DNA from 2 places in the Erwinia amylovora genome. Region 1 is predicted to be linked to the other one. Evidence: riboswitches for the same ligand, from Rfam matches in the RefSeq annotation. Region 1 holds a riboswitch; the other holds the start of a gene.
What was found. Region 1 has a riboswitch for thiamine pyrophosphate ahead of thiM (hydroxyethylthiazole kinase). Riboswitches for the same ligand answer to the same signal wherever they lie in the genome.
Positions count from the first base shown of each region.

Region 2: it holds a riboswitch for thiamine pyrophosphate, as region 1 does, so the genes downstream of both, thiC (phosphomethylpyrimidine synthase ThiC) here and thiM (hydroxyethylthiazole kinase) in region 1, are expected to answer to the same signal.

Region 1 covers NZ_CP066796.1:2,325,130-2,331,722, forward strand. The annotation lists gene yegS (lipid kinase YegS) at 1-7, shown strand, start outside; gene thiD (bifunctional hydroxymethylpyrimidine kinase/phosphomethylpyrimidine kinase) at 141-941, opposite strand; gene thiM (hydroxyethylthiazole kinase) at 938-1,729, opposite strand; TPP riboswitch at 1,764-1,865, opposite strand; gene JGC47_RS10790 (hypothetical protein) at 2,125-2,334, opposite strand; gene JGC47_RS10795 (chorismate mutase) at 2,724-3,275, opposite strand; gene JGC47_RS10800 (GNAT family N-acetyltransferase) at 3,594-4,016, shown strand; gene JGC47_RS10805 (hypothetical protein) at 4,052-4,297, shown strand; gene apbC (iron-sulfur cluster carrier protein ApbC) at 4,336-5,448, opposite strand; partial or broken gene metG (methionine--tRNA ligase) at 5,630-6,593, shown strand, end outside.
Region 2 covers NZ_CP066796.1:3,470,984-3,477,576, forward strand. The annotation lists gene hemE (uroporphyrinogen decarboxylase) at 1-596, opposite strand, end outside; gene nudC (NAD(+) diphosphatase) at 795-1,577, opposite strand; gene JGC47_RS15810 (Rsd/AlgQ family anti-sigma factor) at 1,648-2,154, shown strand; TPP riboswitch at 2,282-2,382, shown strand; gene thiC (phosphomethylpyrimidine synthase ThiC) at 2,472-4,406, shown strand; gene thiE (thiamine phosphate synthase) at 4,403-5,047, shown strand; gene JGC47_RS15825 (omptin family outer membrane protease) at 5,823-6,593, shown strand, end outside.

The sequences.
Region 1 (6,593 bases):
GGCGTAATCAGTGACTGACAGTGCGCATTATACCCTGCTTATCGCCCGGCTTCTGTCCCCCCGCCGGGCAAACTCTCCCGGTTAGAGAACCAGCCCACGCTTTTTCAACCTGTTTACAGGTTCTCGCTATCACTGGGAACCTACCACCACTGATAAAAATGATGAACCGGCCCCTGTCCGTGGCCAACCTCCAGCGAGTCCGCGTGCATCAGCGCGCCCTGTAACCACTGTTTGGCTGCCTGTACCGTATTTGCCCAGTTATCATGGCGTGGGCGCAGCGCCGCCAGCGCCGCCGACAGCGAACAGCCGGTGCCGTGCGTATTGCACGTGGCGATGCGCGGCGTACTGAAGCGCTGTTCGCCTTCCGCCGTGAACAGCCAGTCCGGGCTTGCCGAATCGCTAAGATGGCCTCCCTTCATCAGCACTGCCCGGCAACCCAGCGCCAGTAGCGCCCTGCCCTGTTCCCGCATTTGCGTTTCATCCCCCGCCTGGGCGCAGTTAAGTAATGCCGCCGCTTCAGGCAAATTGGGCGTGATCAGCGAGACCAGCGGCAGCAGCCGTTCGCGCAGCGTGGCGACGGCCCCGGCGCAGAGTAACGCATCACCGCTCTTTGCCAGCATCACCGTGTCCAGCACCATCCAGGGCGCGCTGGTTTTTTTCAGCCGCTGCGCCACCACTTCAACGATGTCACTGTCCGCCAGCATGCCGATCTTGATGGTGTCAATACGCACGTCAGACAGCACTGAATCCAGCTGCGCACCGACAAAATCGGCATCGACGCGCCTGACCGACTGTACGCCGCTGGTATTTTGCGCCACCAGCGCGGTGATCACGCTGGTGCCGTAGACGCCCAGCGCGGAGAACGCTTTCAGATCGGCCTGAATGCCCGCGCCGCCGCTTGGGTCAGTTCCGGCAATGGTCATGGCATTGATACGTTTCATGCCAGCGCCTCCGCATCCAGCTGAAACAGCGCATCCAGCAAGGCCGGGATAAAGCTCCCAGGCCCCCGCGCCTGTGCCGCAGCACGTTCCCCGGCCAGGGAAACCAGCCGACAGGCGCTGGCAACATGCATCAGGCGGTCGCCCGTCAGCGCGGTAAAGCCGGCCACCGCCGCCGACAGCGCACAGCCGGTGCCGACCACCCGCGTCATCAGCGCAGAACCGCCGCCAATGCGCAGTAGCCGCTGGCCATCCGTGACGAAATCCACCTCGCCGGTGACGGCAACCACCGCGCCGCTTTCCCGCGCCAGCGCGCCAGCCCAGGGTAGTGCCGCGCCCGAATCATGCTGGCTGTCAACGCCGCGTCCGCTGACGGATTGTCCGGCCAGCGCCATAATTTCAGAGGCGTTACCGCGGATAGCGGCGGGTTTCAGCTGCAGCAGCTGCTGGCAGAAGCGCGTACGGAAATCCAGCACGCCGACCGCCACCGGATCCAGCGTCCAGGGGCGTCCGGCGGCATTAGCGGATGTGACCGCCGCCATCATCGCCTCGCTACGCGCGTGCGTAAGCGTACCGACATTGATCAGTAGCGCATCGGCTATCGCGCTGAACTGCGCGGCTTCTTCAGCATCGATCACCATTGCCGGAGACGCGCCCAGCGCCAGCAGCAGGTTGGCGGTAAAGGTGTGCACCACATCGTTGGTCATACAGTGAATCAGCGGAGGTTGCTGGCGAAACAGGATCAAAGAACGGGCCACGTCGGCGTGGTGAAGGGCTTGAGGTTGGATCATTTCGGCTCCCAACCGGCGATCAAGAAGGCGATGCCGGGTGGGCATCTGACTTCCCTCCGCTGGCATTATCCAGTTCAGGTGCAACGGGTATTTCTCAGCCGGTTCCTGTTAAGGAACGGCACCCCGAGTCATTGGTCACGCTTATTAGTGGGTTAGCATAGGGAAGTGACTGGCTGAAGGCAAGCAGCAAAACGGCATATCCGGCCCGGGCAACCCGGCTACTGCCGTGCTGTAAGCCCGGCTATCACGCTAAAAAAAAGGTTACCTTTGAACGATCAGTCCAGGTTTGAAATGACGGCCGCGGGCTGAAAAGATCAATGACCTGCCGCATGATTGCTACGACATACACATCATCATTCATCCTTACAGCCACGCCGGGTGAGAAATTTGCAATCTTAATCAAGTCGATTTTTGTTCTCTTTGACGTACGGGTGAAAATCCGCATGTTTAAGACGGGTTTGCTGTAGCGCGGCTTTACGCTCAGTCCCCATGGTTCGCAGCGTTTCCCGGTTCATAGCCGTTTCCCGCTTATCGACTTTCCTCGCGTGGTAGTTCATTTCGTGATCTTCGGAAAAATTGACGTAGTCATGATCGTTTATTGGCATAGCAATACCTTTATTTTTAGTGAATTGACAAAGTTAACAGCCAATGACCTACAGATAAGAATTATCTTACCTCATAAGAAATTTATCTCTATTCTTCCGGGAAAAAGATGATCTGGAACAAATAATGTTGATGTGAGTATTCGAAGGCTGTCAGAGCAGAATTATATCTTGAGCAGGTAAAATGATCGGCGATAAGGGCGGATAAGCAGGATTAACAGGACCAGGCCGGGAACGAAAGTGCCTGTTTCGCCAGCAGCTGTCACGCAACGAAGAGCCATAACGCGGTTTGGGCATCATTCCCCATGCCTTTAACCGCGCCTGGGTATCGGCACGGCTGTCACAACCGGGATAGATCCGGTTCCTGTGAAGCGGTGCCGACCTGGAAAAAACTACTTAACTGGCTTGTGCAAGGTAATTTGCTGCAAAGCCTGCCACAAGCGGGTTTTATCACTGTCTTTTAAGTTGGTTTGCTCAAGCCCTTGCATAAACGCGGTTTTGTCGGTAAACCGCTCGCCTTTGCTTAATCGTTGACTGATATGAGTCAGAATATCGGTGCTCAGGACGCTGATTTTTGATCTCACCTGCTCCAGTGGCTGTGGTTGCCACCCTGTTTGCGCTTCGGATAGCCAGTCAGCCCGGTAGCGATATTGAATCGCCTTGGCAGCATCCATTTGCGCTTGTATAAAAGGTTTTACCGACTCGCCATCCAGCCCGAGCTTTACCGCTAAGACCACCGAGCCGGAGAGAACTTTGGCCTCCTGAGAGAGATCTTCAATAGCAAGATGGTTGTTCGCTTTGTATCCTGCCACATCCTTCATGTAGGACAACCGCTGGTTGATCAAAGCGGCCACATCATCTTTTTGGGTTAACGTCGCCATTCCCGTTGCCGAGAAAAGCAGCCCTGCCAAAAGCAACAGCCCCATTGGTGCTTTATTACTCATTTACTTTCACCTCTTCGGTCAATCGCCAGTCGCCATTGCGCACCGGCAATGAATGTTAAATTTTCACAGTCTGTTTTGAAGGATTTGTGGTGTAAGCCACCGTCTCAGTTCCCGTTAAGCGTTGAAATTATATGAAAATGTCGACAGGATAAGAAGGTCGCATTTTGTTCAAGGCGTTTATCCCGCATTGCTGTCCTGCTGCGCTAAGCTGAGATAAACGCTCTCACGACCGCACGCTTTTTTCTTCATCGACTTTAACGGTTTTGAGATAAACTTTGCGGCGTTGCCGTACGGCGTATTGATGTCAGGAGTCTCGTTTTGAAAATCCGCCCTTTTAAAGAAGCCGATCGTCCGTTTCTGCGCACGCTCTTTCTCGCCGCGCGTAACACTAACTGGACCTGGTGCGATGCCAGCGAATGGCAGCTGGAAGACTTCGATCGCGTCACGCTGGGCGAACGGGTACTGGTGGCAGAGGACCAGGGCCACCGCGTTGGTTTCGCCGCCGTGCTGGATAACGATAATTTCCTGCACAGCCTGTTTATCGACCCTGCATACCAGGGCAGCGGCGCTGGCAGCGCGTTGCTTCAGGCGGTGCAAAGCAGCTTTACCTCGACCGGCGCGCTCAAATGCCAGACGGAAAATCTGCGCGCACAAAGTTTTTATAAAAAGCACGGCTGGCGGGTGGCGGCACAGGGGCAAAGCGATCAGGGCGAATATCTGTTGATGCACTATGTGCTTTAATAGCGCTTTCTAAATGACAGAAGGGACAGTTGACGATGAACAGACTGCTTCATGAACAGGCTGGCGTGAGCAAGATCGCCTGGGAGATGCTGCAATACCTGCAGCGTATCGCGCGTGGCGATAGCACATTTACCATCCAGGACACCCTGCTTAATCACCGCTGCAACGTCACGCCGGATAATGACTTTACCCTGCTCAATCAGCTGTTCGACGCCGGAAAGATTGACTACGACTACTCAATGGTGGACGGTTTCCAGCAGCGGCTGGTTCGCCTGGTGTAACGGCCGCGGGGAAAACACCGGCCGCGTAACAGGGAAGATTACAGTGCACGAAAGGCAATATCTTCCGGGATAACGTTGCCCTGCCAGTAAAGCCGGGCGGAAACCTCTATTGCCAGCTGGCGGTAAAGCCCGGTGAATTCGCTGTCCGGGCGGTGAATGACCGTTGGTTCACCGTTATCCAAATCTTCACGCAGGCTGATATGCAGCGGCAGTTGAATGAGCAGGCGGGTATGATACTGCTGCGCCAGTTTTTCCGCGCCGCCGCTGCCGAAGACAGACTCCTGATGACCGCACTGGCTGCAAATATGCACGCTCATATTCTCCACCACGCCCAGAACCGGCACGTTGACCTTCTCAAACATCACTATGCCCTTGCGCGCATCGATCAGCGCAATGTCCTGTGGCGTGGTGACCACCAGCGCCCCGGTCACCGGCACGTTTTGCGCCAGCGTCAGCTGTATATCGCCGGTGCCCGGCGGCATATCAAGCACCAGATAATCCAGTTCCGGCCATAATGTCTCATTCAGTAGCTGCATGAGTGCTTTACTGGCCATCGGGCCGCGCCAGACCATGGCATTATCTTCGGTTACCAGATAGCCAATCGAGTTAGTTGCCAGCCCGTGCACGACAATCGGAGCCATATGTGTACCGTCCGGCGAGGTCGGGCGCTGGTCATTGGTGCCTAACATATCCGGGATTGACGGGCCGTAAATATCCGCATCCAGCAGGCCGACTTTCGCCCCTTCCGCCGCCAGCGCCAGCGCCAGGTTAACCGCCGTGGTGGATTTGCCCACTCCCCCTTTGCCCGAGCTGACGGCAATGATGTTTTTCACCCCGTTAACGCCGGGACGATTTTTTACCCGCTGCAGCGTTGCCACGTTCAGCGTTAAGCGCCAGCTAATTTCCCCGGCCCCGGTCAGACGCAGCAGTTCAGCGCTGACCTCGTCTTTCAGCTGTTCAAACGGGCTTTGCCAGACAAACGGCATACTCAGTTCGATGTGCAAACGGTTGTCGATCAGCGCACAGTGATGCAACGCTTTCAGCCTGATGAGATTATGCTGCAGGCTGGCGTGCTCAAATGTGGCCAGCACATTCATAACGATAGCGCGTAACGCTTCGGGTGTATGTGGCTGCCGGGAGGATAGCATCATCGGGTTTCCTTGATCTCGCGGGTTGTTCAGCGGCTACGGGTGGTTAAGCATATCAGATCTGGCTTGCCTCACGTACCTTAAGGGTAAAATCCCCCACCGCCTGAACACCTTGTTTACGCCGGGTCGGGCAATCGGTTACCATCTAAACCCCTTTTTCTACAGGTATGAGCTAAGTCTTACTATGACTCAAGTCGCGAAAAAATATTGGTAACGTGCGCCCTGCCGTACGCAAATGGTTCCATTCATCTCGGCCACATGCTCGAGCATATCCAGGCCGATATTTGGGTCCGTTACCAGCGAATGCGCGGCCACCAGGTTTATTTCATCTGTGCGGATGATGCACACGGTACGCCCATCATGCTGAAAGCTCAGCAGATCGGCATTGCCCCAGAGCAGATGATTGCAGACATGAGTCAGGAACATCAGACTGATTTTGCCGGCTTTGATATCAGCTATGACAACTACCACTCCACGCACAGTGAAGAGAACCGTGAACTGTCTGAACTTATCTATACCCGGCTGAAAGAGAACGGTTTTATCAAAAACCGCACGATTTCCCAACTTTACGATGCGGAAAAAGGCATGTTCCTGCCGGACCGTTTTGTTAAAGGCACTTGCCCGAACTGTAAATCACCGGATCAGTACGGCGATAACTGTGAAGTCTGTTCTGCCACCTACAGCCCGACCGAGCTGATCGAGCCGAAATCGGTGGTATCCGGCGCAACTCCGGTGCTGCGTGATTCGGAACACTTCTTCTTCGATCTGCCAGAGTTCAGCGCCATGCTACAGGCCTGGACCCGTTCCGGCGCGTTGCAGGAGCAGGTGGCCAACAAGATGCAGGAGTGGTTCGAATCTGGCCTGCAGCAGTGGGATATCTCGCGCGATGCGCCCTATTTCGGCTTCGAAATCCCCAACGCACCAGGAAAATACTTTTATGTCTGGCTGGATGCGCCCATCGGCTACATGGGGTCATTTAAGAACCTGTGCGACAGGCGCGGAGATATCGACTTTGATGCCTTCTGGCAGCAGGATTCTGACGCCGAGCTTTACCACTTCATCGGTAAAGATATCGTCTACTTCCACAGCCTGTTCTGGCCGGCGATGCTGGAAGGCAGCCAGTTCCGCAAGCCGACCAACCTGTTTGT
Region 2 (6,593 bases), 1.1 Mb from region 1:
GCGCGGATCTGCGCGTTAAGGTACAGCGTGACGCTGTCCGCCAGCTTATCCAGCATCAGGTGCAGGGTTTGCGGCTCCGCGTACATCATCTTTTTCAGCCGGGTAAACGCCTTGCTGCTGCCGCCTTCGACCATATAGGTTGCCAGCGTCCACGGGCTGCCGGAGAAGCCAATCAGCGGCACTTCGCCGTTAAGGTTTTTACGGATGGTGCGCACCGCGTTCATCACGTAGCCCAGCTCCTGCTCGGGATCGGGGATCGGCAGCTTTTCGACATCGGCACGGCAGGTCACGGGGGAGGAAAAACGCGGGCCTTCGCCCGTTTCAAAATAGAGTCCCAGGCCCATCGCATCAGGAATGGTCAGAATATCGGAGAACAGGATCGCCGCATCCAGCGCGTAACGCCGCAGCGGCTGCAGCGTGACTTCACAGGCCAGTTCAGCATTTTTGCACAGCGACATAAAGTCACCGGCAACGGCGCGGGTAGCTTTGTATTCTGGCAAGTACCGCCCGGCCTGGCGCATCATCCACACCGGGGTAACATCAACTGGCTGGCGCAGCAGGGCGCGCAGATAACGATCGTTCTTCAGTTCACTCATCACAGGACTCTCTCTCCAATCAGGCCCGTAGTGTAACATTCATTGCAATTTGCGGTGATTCGGCGCTCAAAAAAATACCTTTCTCCGGGACGACACGATGCGCTGACTGACCATCCCCGCACCGCTGATTTCCCCCGGCCGGCCGCATCTGCCACAGGAGGTACGGCTGGCAAAAATCCACTGGGTTAATCCGGCGATTCACCGCGGTGATCCTTCGTCGGCACGACACCGTGCCACCGTGTCTTCGATAAGGCGGCGTGCCACCGTACCGGCAGGGGGCAATCGCGGTAATGCGTCGTAACGATACCAGCCTGCATCCAATAGCTCTTTCTTATCAATTTTGATTTCCCCGCCAGCATAATCAGCCATAAACGCCACCATCAGCGACTGCGGAAAAGGCCAGGGTTGGGAGGTGACATAACGCAGGTTTTTGACCTGGATGCTGCTCTCCTCCATCACTTCGCGTGCTACCGTCTGCTCCAGGGTTTCTCCCACTTCGACAAAACCCGCCAGCACGGTATAAACCCCGTTACGCTGGCGGTTATGCTGCGCCAGCAGGATCTCCGGTCCGCGTCGAATGGCGACGATAATGCAAGGAGCAATCTGTGGATAGTAGCGCTGGCGGCAATGATGGCATAAACAGGCCCATTCCGTTTTGCTGCTGTGCATTTTATGGCCGCAGTAGCCGCACCATTGGTGGGAGCGGAAGAACTCTGCCAGCTGAATGCCGCGCCCGGCCAGCTGAAACAGGCCGCTATCCTGACCGAGCAGCTGGCGTAACGATCCCATCTCCACCGGGCGCGAACCCCGGATCAACCACACCGCTTCCCCTTGCCACTCGCCAATGTGCGATCCTGACAATCCTGTCAGGCCCAGCGAGGCGGCATTGCCATGCGGCAATTCACCTCCTGGTAGCCAAATTTTATGTTCCTCGCTGACAACCCACCAGCCTTCGTCTATGCTTAGAATTTCACGTACCATAATTTACTCATCGTCCTCAGTTTAGAGACTGAATTGAGGCCAGGGTTAAAATTATATCCCGGAGCTATACATGCTTAACCAGTTAGAAGTCATCACCGCCCGCTTTGGCGGATGCAGTGAGCTGGTAGACTTTTGTCTGCATGCCCGCAGACAGCTGCTGGTTGCGTATTATCAGATGGTCGGCATAAAGCCTAACAAGGAATCGCTGACTACGCTTGATGAAAATGCCCTTGATGCTTTCTGCCAGAATCTGGTTGATTACCTTTCCAACGGTCACTTCACCATTTACGAGCGCTTTATCAAGGAGCTGGAAGGAACCGAATTGCTGGCTAAAGCGGCGCTGATTTATCCTTCTTTACAGGAAAATACTGCGCAAATTATGCAGCTGTACGACACGCATTTCGAGGCCGCTATCGACCATGATAACGACCACAACTTCCAGCATGCACTTTCCGTGGTAGGCGAAGCGCTTGAAGCGCGTTTCACGCTGGAAGACAGATTTATTCAGCTGGCACTAAAAAAAAATGCCGGGTTACAGAGTGCAGCCAATGATCTCTCCCTCGCCCGTCCCGCCTGACGCGCGAACAGAATGTGAATTTCTTGTAGTTTCCTGCAAGCCCCTTTATGCTGACCGGGATTAAGGTGAGATTTCCTCACCGAATTTTCCAGACTGAATTTCTGGCTTAGCCGTCGGAAAATCAGTCATTATCTTGTCGGAGTGCCCTTAGGGGCTGAGACCGTTCATTCGGGATCCGCGGAACCTGATCAGGTTAGTACCTGCGAAGGGAACAAGAGTAAATCAGTGATGACGATGTCGTATCCTTTTCTCACCATCGTTGTCATTACTCCCGCCTCCAGGCAAGCCAATTTCCGTCCTACTATCAGGAAGTTGCTATGTCTATCGTTGAAAAAAAACCCACCCGCCGCGAACAGCGCGCCCAGGCGCAGCAGTTTATTGAGTCGTTGCAGGGCAGTGCCTTTCCCAACTCAAAGCGCATCTGGTTGACCGGATCGCAGCCCGATATTCGCGTGCCGATGCGTGAGATCCAGCTTAGCCCCACCGTAACAGGCGGCAGCAAAGATAACCCAACGCTTGTCGGCAATGAACCGGTGCCGGTCTATGATACTGCCGGTCCCTATGGCGACCCGGAGGCGAGCATTGATGTTTATGCCGGGCTGGCCAAACTGCGTGCTGACTGGATCGTTAAACGCGATGACACAGAACAGATCGCCGAACTGAGTTCCGCCTATACCCAGCAACGCCTGGCCGATGAAGGACTGGATCATCTGCGTTTCGACAATTTGCCCTGTCCTCGCCGCGCCCGTGCCGGCCGCTGTGTGACCCAGATGCACTACGCGCGTCTTGGGGTGATCACCCCGGAAATGGAATTTATTGCCATCCGTGAAAATATGGGGCGCGAGCGTATTCGCGCTGAGGTGCTGTTACAACAGCATCCGGGTAACAGCTTTGGTGCCAGCCTGCCGGAAAATATTACCCCTGAATTTGTCCGTCAGGAAGTTGCCGCCGGGCGCGCCATTATTCCCGCCAATATTAACCACCCGGAATCCGAACCGATGATTATTGGCCGTCATTTCCTGGTGAAAATCAACGCCAATATCGGCAACTCGGCGGTCAGCTCCTCTATCGAAGAAGAGGTGGAAAAGCTGGTGTGGTCAGCGCGCTGGGGCGCAGATACGGTGATGGACCTGTCCACCGGGCGTTATATCCATGAAACCCGCGAGTGGATCCTGCGCAACAGCCCGGTTCCCATTGGTACTGTGCCGATCTATCAGGCGCTGGAAAAAGTGAACGGCGTGGCGGAAGACCTCAACTGGGAAATCTTCCGCGATACCCTGCTGGAACAGGCTGAACAGGGCGTTGACTACTTCACCATCCATGCCGGCGTACTGCTGCGCTATGTGCCGATGACCGCCAAACGTCTGACCGGCATTGTTTCGCGCGGCGGCTCGATTATGGCGAAATGGTGCCTGTCACATCATCAGGAGAGTTTTCTCTATCTGCACTTTCGCGAAATCTGCGAAATCTGCGCCGCTTATGACGTTTCGCTGTCGCTCGGCGATGGCCTGCGCCCCGGCTCGATTCAGGACGCCAATGATGAGGCCCAGTTCGCCGAGCTGCGCACGCTGGGTGAACTGACTAAAATCGCCTGGGAATACGACGTGCAGGTGATGATTGAAGGGCCTGGCCATGTGCCAATGCAGATGATCCGCACTAATATGACGCAACAGCTGGAACACTGCCACGAAGCGCCATTCTACACGCTTGGCCCGCTGACCACCGATATCGCTCCGGGATACGACCATTTCACCTCCGGGATTGGCGCCGCAATGATTGGCTGGTTTGGCTGCGCCATGCTGTGCTACGTCACACCCAAAGAGCATCTTGGCTTGCCGAACAAGGAGGATGTCAAACAGGGACTGATTACCTATAAAATTGCGGCCCATGCCGCCGACCTGGCCAAAGGCCATCCCGGCGCACAGATCCGCGACAACGCCATGTCAAAAGCACGCTTCGAATTCCGTTGGGAAGATCAGTTTAATCTCGCCCTCGATCCGCATACCGCCCGCGCCTACCACGATGAAACTCTGCCGCAGGAATCGGGCAAGGTGGCGCACTTTTGTTCGATGTGCGGACCGAAGTTCTGTTCCATGAAAATCACTCAGGAAGTGCGGGAATACGCCGCACGACAGGAAGCGGAGGCAAAGCCTGTCGAGATGGGTATGGCACAGATGTCACGGGAATTCCGCAGCCGGGGAGGCGAGCTTTATCACCGCGCCGATAGCCCGACGCCGGAGGAAAAAGTATGAGCCGTGGAGCATTTCCAGCAACCGCAGCACGGCTGGGGCTTTATCCGGTGGTTGATAACGTGCAGTGGATCGCCCGTCTGCTGGAGGCTGGCGTACGCACCATTCAGTTACGCATTAAAGACCGGACGGAACAGGAAGTTGAAACACAGGTCGCCGGGGCGATTGCCCTCGGTAAGCGCTATCAGGCACGGCTGTTTATTAACGACTACTGGCGGCTGGCCGTAAAGCATCAGGCATACGGCGTACACCTGGGGCAGGAGGATCTCAATATCGCCGATCTGGACAGCATTTACGCTGCCGGACTGCGTTTGGGGCTGTCAACCCATGATGATGACGAGTTGGATCGCGCACTGGCTGAAAAACCTTCTTATATTGCACTGGGCCACGTATTTCCTACCCGCACCAAGGATATGCCTTCCGCGCCACAGGGGCTGGAGGCGCTGTCGCGCTATATAAAGCGGCTGCCGGGCATATCTACCGTGGCGATTGGCGGCATCAGCCTTGAGCGTGCGCCAGCTGTTCTGGCCACCGGCGTGGGCAGTATTGCCGTGGTGAGCGCCATCACCCAGGCCAGCGACTGGCAGGCCGCAACGCGTCAGCTGCTGGCGCTGGCAGAAACGCAGCGCCCGCCAAGAGCCTGACCATGCAGTCTGAATTATCGCAGACGATATCTGGAATGGATGGCACAGATCTATGTCATTTAAGGTAACACCGAAATAAAGTTTTGAACGCATTGCGCAGCCCCGCTGCTGCGCACTTTCCATCCAGCGTGAGGCTTATATAGTGATGCTGCCGGTGACAATGACGCCGCCGGCCAGGGTCAGTCATTTTTCCTTTATGCTGGCCCTGCCTTCCCCATTTCTCAGTACCGGGGCCTGCCACCAGCGCGGAGCCTGACAGCATTGCCTGACCGGTCGCTGTTCACTAGCCGAACGGGCAGAATGTCAGTCAAATCTTCAAAGAAATCACTTTCTGAAAATAAACAGTTTGCAGAGAGCCTAAAGAAATCAGAGATAATGCGATTAAGTGAATGAGTCTGTTTAGGATCTCTCTAACTTTTTTAAATCTGGCAATATCAATTTTGGCCAGCAAGAATTTGCCAGCACGTGATTATTTTCAAATGATCCATATCTTGTGCTCTTGCAAATCAGCCATCGATTAATTACGAAACTTCTCATTATTTTTATTACATTGCCACTTCAATGACCTGAAAAACATCATTCAGTCGCTTTAAATAAAAACAGCCAGTGGATAGCCGGCGTTTAAAAGGCCACGCCCTCATTAACTCATTCCTGCTCTTTATTAAACCCCGAACCATATATAAACACCCATCGATTAAACGTTGACTGACTGTATTATTACAATGATATTAACGAGCAGATTAACTAACCATTCAATAATAAGGATATAAAGGTTATGCGCTTCAAACTTTTAGCTTTAGCTCTTTCCTCGCCGCTGGCCTTTGCGGCCATAGCCGATACCGTAACCGATTCTTTTACTCATGGTAAAGTAAGCGGTGAAATGGCTGCAGGAACTTTAAGCGGCAAAACGAAGGAGCGTGTTTACCATCCTGTATCTGCCGACAAGGTCAGCCAGCTCAACTGGAAATACAGTAATGCAGCAATCGTTAAAGGTGCTCTTTATTGGGATTTCATACCGTGGCTATCGCTCGGCGCTTCAGCCTGGACAACCATCGCCAGCCGTGGCGGTTATATGGATGATACCGACTGGCTGGACGAAAGCTCGCGCAGGTGGACCGCACAAAGTAAACATCCTGCCACACGGCTGAACTACGCGAACGAGTTCGATCTCAACATCAAACAGTGGTTGTTAAACGAACCTGATTATCGCCTCGGCGTCATGGGGGGTTATCAGGAAAACCGCTACAGCTTTAAATCTAACGGCGGCTTTTACAACTATCCTGGTGAGGACTCAAGCATACGTGAAATTGGCGCTTTCCCGGCGGGCACTACGGTCATCGGCTACAGGCAACGTTTTAAAATACCCTATATGGGTCTGACAGGTCGCTACCGCTATGAGCGTTTCGAATTCGGCGGCACCTTTAAATTCAGTGGATGGGTAAGTGCATCTGACAATGACGAACACTACCTGACAAATACCACCTTTAAGGCGAACACGGCAAACCAGAAATTCTACTCTCTCGCAGCAGACGCTGGTTATTACGTG